One region of the Desulfitobacterium sp. LBE genome, then DNA from elsewhere that is predicted to be linked to it. Evidence: predicted binding sites of a transcription regulator. Region 1 holds the regulator's gene; the other holds the start of a gene.

Region 1 (3,423 bases):
CTCATCTTGGTAGAGAAGAGTCTCAGTGCCGACCTTAGAGAGTATCTGAACGTAAGAAAGCCTTCCGATATCGTCATTTTTGGCGGGCAGGGGGCTGTCAGCTCGGCGATCGAAGAAGAACTCAGGGCTCTGGTAAAATAATGCCTTAGCTAAGAACCGATTCGTATTGATTCCCGGCAAATAAGTCATCATGAAAGAGGGGCATCATAAACAAGAACGCTTGTTTATGATGCCCCTCTTGATAAACTTGATTTGCCGGAGGGGATAAGTTTTAGAGAGTAACTCCACTTGATGTGGAAATACACAATTTTTTATTTCGATAAGCGAAGAAATTGAATTCGAATTCAATTTCTTCGCTTATCGAAGTTCGTCATAGAGAGTTCATCTAAAAGTCTCATTGTATAATCCTTCCCAAACCATTTTTTTACCTTGTCTGCTACTTGACAATATAAATAGTGAGAGGTACTATAATATCATAAATCGTTAGCACTCATTAAGGTCGAGTGCTAACAAGAGGAAAACGAGGGTGGAAAGGCGGTTATGTGTATGCAGATGGACGAGCGAAAAAAGAAGATCCTGCGGGCTATCGTACAGGATTATATCAGTACTGCTGAGCCTGTCGGTTCACGAACCATCGCCCGGAAATTTGATTTAGGCATCTCGCCGGCCACCATTCGTAACGAAATGTCCGATATGGAAGAGTTGGGTCTTATTGAGCAGCCCCATACTTCAGCAGGCCGCATTCCCTCGGATGCGGGTTATCGGTATTATGTGGACTGTCTCCTGGAGAAATCCAGTATTGCCGATGATGTCAAGGATGTTATTGAAAAAGAGACCACGAAAAGAATTGCGGAGATTCAGACGGTCATTGCCCATTCCAGCAAGCTCCTTTCTGAACTCACCCATTTGACCAGTATCGTCATCGGGCCGGACAAGGGAAAGAGCGCCTTTAATCAGATGCACTTCCTGCCTTATGAACCCGGCAAAGCCATCATGGTGGTCGTCAAGGAAAATGGCGTGGTGGAGAATCAGATTGTCGAGATTGGGGAAAATGTAACAGCCGAGGAGCTTCAGAGAATTGCCAACGTATTTAACCATAAGATGCGTGGGCATTCTATGGAAGAAGTGAAACGGGATATGCTTCATGAGATATACAGCGAACTGACTCGTCAACGCTTCCTGATTGACAATGCCTTAGAGCTTCTTTCCGCCGTTCTGAGCAATAGCCCTGAAGAGTCCAGTAAAGTCTACCTGGGTGGAACTCTGAACATGTTGAACCAACCTGAATTCCGGGATGTAGAAAAGATCAGAAACCTCTTCCAGATTTTCGAAGAGGGAGCCCAAATCATCAAAGTATTGCATCCTCAGAAAGAAGGTTTGGCAGTGACTATCGGTGGGGAAAATAAACTGAAGGAACTTCGGGACTGCAGTATTATTACCGGGACCTATTGGATTGATGGAGAGCCTTTGGGAACGATCGGCTTGATTGGACCTACCCGTATGGATTATGGGAAGGCTATGGCCATGGTGGATTACATGACAAGAACGCTCACAGAGCTGCTTACTGTGCGACGAAGGAATTAGGAGAGGTGGTTTCAATAATGGTGAACTGGGGCGGGAAAACCCCCCCATCGGGTCAGACCGAATGGGAAACTAAAAATACTCAAGAGTCAAAGGAAAATTTGACCGATACTGTTGAAGAAATCCTTAGCGAAGCTGTCCAAGAGGAAGAAGTGGGGAATGAATCTTCTCCGGAGCAGGATGTTTCTTTAGAAGAAAAAATACTCACTCTTCAGGCAGAACTTGACCAGACCAAGAACCAGGCAGAGGAATACTATACTCATCTCCAGCGCTTGCAGGCTGAGTTTGACAACTATCGCAAACGGACCCAAAAGGAGAAGGAGGATTTCGCCAAATATGCCTCAGAGCGTGTTGTAGAAGGGTTGCTGCCTGTATTGGACAATTTTGAACGGGCAGTGGAAGCTTCCAAGACCACTCAAGATATGAAGTCCTTTTCCCAAGGAGTAGAGATGATTTTCAAACAACTGCAAGGCATTCTTGCCAAGGAAGGATTGGCGGCGATTGAAGCCGTGGGGCAGCCTTTCGATCCCAACCTACATGAAGCCGTCCTTCAGGTGGATTCAGAAGACTATCCGGAGAGCACCGTGGTGGAGGAGCTTCAAAAAGGTTATTATCTTAAAGAAAAAGTAATACGTCCTAGCATGGTCAAAGTGTCCCGCTAGGTGCGATAAGGAGGAAATAGTGAACATGGGTAAAGTGATTGGCATTGACTTAGGAACCACCAACTCTTGTGTGGCAGTTATGGAAGGCGGCGAGGCTGTCGTTATCACCAATGCGGAAGGGAATCGGACGACTCCTTCTGTAGTTGGTTTTTCCAAGACCGGAGAACGCTTGGCCGGTCAAGTGGCTAAGCGTCAGGCGGTTTCTAATCCGGATAAGACCGTCATCTCCATTAAGAGACATATGGGAACAGATTACAAAGTGAAAATTGACGATAAGAGCTATTCTCCCCAGGAGATTTCCGCAATGATTCTGCAAAAGCTGAAAGCAGATGCCGAAGCTTATCTGGGACAGACGGTCACAGAGGCTGTCATTACCGTACCGGCTTATTTCACCGATGCCCAGCGGCAGGCTACCAAAGATGCGGGAACCATCGCCGGTCTGGATGTTAAGCGGATTATCAACGAGCCTACAGCGGCGGCTTTGGCCTATGGTTTAGACAAGCAAGAGGATCAAACCGTTCTGGTCTTTGACTTAGGGGGAGGAACCTTCGACGTATCCCTGCTGGAGCTTTCCCAGGGTATGGTTGAGGTTAAAGCCACCAGCGGCAACAATAAACTGGGTGGGGACGACTTTGACCAACGCCTGATTGACTATATGGTAGCTGAGTTTAAAAAAGATCAAGGTGTGGATTTGGCCAAAGACCGTGTTGCCCTCCAACGCTTGAAAGAAGCAGCCGAGAAAGCCAAAGTGGAGCTTTCCGGAGTGAGCACCACCAATGTGAACCTGCCCTTTATCACCATGACTGGCGAGGGACCGGCTCACTTGGATATGAATATTACACGGGCTAAATTTGAGGAATTGACCGCGGATCTGGTCGAGGCTACCCTTGGACCTACCCGTCAGGCTTTAGCCGATGCCAAACTCTCTTGGAACGAAGTGAATCAAGTCATTCTCGTAGGCGGATCCACCCGGATTCCTGCCGTACAGGAAGCTATCAAAAAGCTGAGCGGCAAGGAGCCCCATAAAGGTGTCAATCCGGATGAAGTGGTAGCCCTGGGTGCTGCCATTCAAGGCGGAGTTCTGGCCGGGGAAGTGAAGGATATTATTCTCGTGGACGTTACTCCCCTGTCCTTGGGTATTGAAACCCTGGGTGGTGTCTTTACCCGGATTATCGATCGC
Region 2 (3,423 bases), 2.5 Mb from region 1:
TTTAGGTTCAATTCAATATAAAAATTTTTTTGCTTGTCACTCCTGTCCTTTTCCTGCGTACTCTATAGTAAGGGAAAGTGGAAATGGGGTGACATTGTTTTGAAGGCGATTGCTTTTATTGATTATGAAAATATATGGACTGGACTCTTTGAACAAGGTTATGAATTAACTCCGGAAATCCTTATGGAATCCATTCAACTGTATGCCAAGAAAAACGACTATGTTCTATCTGCTATTTATCTCTATGCTAATTTCGATCGGGAAGAATTCTGGCGTGCCCAGACTTCTTTTGAGAAGATTCATGTATATACACGCCATGTGTACGGAAAAAACAATTTTGCCAGTACAGGATTAAGGCGAAATGCGGCGGATGTGGAGCTCATATTGGAAGCGCAGGAGATCTTGCTCACCCGTACCGCAACCTTTGATGTGTTTCTTCTTCTAACTGGGGATGGAGATTTTTTGCCTTTACTTCGCAAAGTAAGGGCCTGGGGAAAAGATGTTAAAGTTATCGGCGTGAAGGGAAGCATGCACCACGAACTTCAAGCCTTCAGTGATTCCGGGGACTTTTTCGGTGAGTTTCTCCCTCAGGAGCGACCGCAGGAATATGAGCCTGAAAAGGATCTTGAACAAGCAATCTCAATCATAGCTCAGCTTCAGCTAAGCATGACGTATATTGCTTCCACCAAAGCGAGGCTCGCCCTGTCGGATCATCTGGGAGTTACCATATCCCAAGTGAAAGAGCTTATTCGCTACGCATTAAGAGAGGGGATTCTTCTTGAACAAGAATATGCCGATTCCAGTTTAAAGATCGGTAAAACCAAGGTCTATCTTTTGAATCTTGACCATTCTATGGTTCAAGTTGTTCTGGGTTCCGCAATCGAAGAGATTCGCAAACGCTATGAGAAATTAAGAACTCATTGATGGTTTGCCGTGTAAAATTGAGCAGGCACGGCATAGGGTAATAAAAGAATGAGAAGAAGGGGTATCTGGCCGGGAGGGCTGGATATCCCTTCTTCTTAGATGCCGTGATGATTTTTTGTCCAAAGGATGAATAAACCCCCCGGGGACTGGTCAATATATTGCTTAGTGAATGCAAGTCGAAGCTATGAGATTCTGTCAATTTAAGAGTGATGCAATAAGGGGAAGATATAAGGAGAAAATAGAAGGTTTTCGCTTGTAAATCTCTTAAAAATGCAAATGACAGGATTTGATTTCTTCATCCACCTTGCATATTATTATAGTATGATGTTAGCACTCAATAGGAATGAGTGCTAACAATATCAAAATAATATTTGAGTTCTTAAGGAGGGACTTTCTTCAATGAACATTAAGCCTCTAGGTGATCGGGTAGTCATTAAAGCACTCCCCATGGAAGAAAAGACAAAAAGCGGAATCATCATGCCGGATACGGCTAAAGAAAAGCCTCAAGAAGGTGAAGTCGTTGCAGTAGGACCTGGAAAAATGGAAAAAGGAGAGCGCATCGTCCTGGATGTTAAAGTGGGTGACCGCGTGATTTATTCCAAATATGCCGGTACTGAAGTAAAGTATGATGGTCAAGAGTATCTTATTCTTAAGGAAACTGACATTTTAGCGGTTATTGGCTAAGATAATACTCTTTGCTTTATTCACTTAATGAACTTGACATTGTACAGTGTTTTTTACTTATTGACCCTTGAATTTTGGATTTTTAAGGAGGAACTTACAGGTGGCAAAACAAATCGTTTTCAATGAAGAAGCTCGCCGCGCATTAGAGCGTGGTGTTAATGCCCTGGCTGAGTCTGTCCGGGTAACTCTTGGACCTAAAGGCCGTAATGTGGTTTTGGACAAAAAATTCGGCGCTCCTTTGATTACCAATGATGGTGTAACCATCGCCCGGGAAATTGAGCTGGAAGATCCATTCGAGAATATGGGTGCCCAACTTGTCAAGGAGGTTGCAACCAAAACCAATGATGTAGCAGGGGATGGAACCACCACTGCAACTGTATTGGCCCAAGCGATTATCCGTGAAGGCTTAAAGAATGTAGCTGCCGGTGCTAATCCTATGGGCATCAAGCGGGGCATTGAGAAGGCTGTTGAATCTGTTGTCGAGGATATTAAAACCAATGCTAAACCCATTGAAAGCAAGGAATCTATCGCTCAAGTAGCTTCTATCTCCGCCGGCGATGACAACATCGGCGTTCTGATTTCTGATGCTATGGAAAAGGTCGGCAAAGACGGCGTAATCACCGTAGAAGAAGCTAAAGGAATGACCACCGAGCTCAAAGTTGTCGAAGGTATGCAATTTGACCGGGGCTATCTCTCTGCATATATGATCACCGATACCGATAAGATGGAAGCTATTTTAAATGATCCTTACATCTTAATTACCGATAAAAAGATTGGCGCTATCGCCGACATTCTCCCTGTTCTTGAGAAAGTCGTTCAAGCCGGCCGTCAACTTCTGATTATTGCCGAAGATATCGAAGGGGAAGCTTTGGCTACCCTCATTCTGAACAAACTCCGCGGAACCTTTACCTGCGTTGCTGTAAAAGCTCCTGGCTTCGGTGATCGCCGTAAGGCAATGCTGGAAGATATCGCGATTCTCACTGGTGGTACCGTCATTACCGAAGATCTTGGCTTAAAGCTGGAAAACACTACGATTGATATGCTGGGCCGTGCTCGTCAAATTCGCGTAACTAAAGAAGAAACCACCATTGTCGAGGGATCCGGTTCTCAAGATGATATTAAGAGCCGTGTGGAAGCCATTAAAAAGCAAATCGATGAAACGACTTCTGATTTCGACCGGGAAAAACTTCAAGAGCGTTTGGCTAAATTAGCCGGCGGTGTTGCTGTGATTCAAGTAGGTGCTGCAACAGAAGTTGAAATGAAAGAAAAGAAACTCCGCATTGAAGATGCTTTAGCTGCAACCCGCGCAGCAGTTGAAGAAGGTATCGTAGCCGGTGGTGGCTGCGCGTTAGTGGATGCTGCTAAAGCCCTTGACAGCCTTAAGCTTACCGGAGACGAAAAGACCGGTGTAGCTATTGTCTATCGTGCCTTAGAAGAGCCTCTCCGTCAAATTGCCAATAATGCAGGATTCGAAGGCTCCATCGTTGTGGAGAAGGTTCGCAATGGCGGCCGTGGGGTAGGATTCAACGCTCTGACCGAAACATATGAAGATATGATTGCTGCCGGTATCGTTGACCCCGCTAAAGTGACGCGCTCTGCTCTGCAGAATGCAGCTTCCATCGCTGCTATGCTCCTTACTACCGAGTGCTTAGTTTCCGATATCCCATCAAAGGATAATGGTGCGGCTGCTATGGCTGGTATGGGCGGCATGGGTGGCATGGGCGGAATGATGTAAGCCTAAATCACAAATAAATCCCTGAAATAAGCGAGACTCGTGTTGCGATGTGGCCATAGCCAACATCTTGCTAACATGAG

What was found. The regulator HrcA, encoded in region 1, represses chaperone genes, less so after heat shock. The targets are predictions, from matches to a motif close to TGTTAGCACTCNNNNNNNNNGAGTGCTAACA.
Region 2: the regulator HrcA is predicted to act here: its motif matches at 1,250-1,280, upstream of groES (co-chaperone GroES).

Annotation. Positions count from the first base shown of each region.
Region 1 is NZ_VLKD01000001.1:4,545,125-4,548,547, forward strand. Features, by position in the region: gene DESLBE_RS21370 (cell wall-binding repeat-containing protein) at 1-141, shown strand, start outside; gene hrcA (heat-inducible transcriptional repressor HrcA) at 547-1,584, shown strand; gene grpE (nucleotide exchange factor GrpE) at 1,602-2,243, shown strand; gene dnaK (molecular chaperone DnaK) at 2,269-3,423, shown strand, end outside.
Region 2 is NZ_VLKD01000001.1:2,064,799-2,068,221, reverse strand. Features, by position in the region: gene DESLBE_RS09810 (NYN domain-containing protein) at 100-924, shown strand; gene groES (co-chaperone GroES) at 1,324-1,608, shown strand; gene groL (chaperonin GroEL) at 1,709-3,343, shown strand.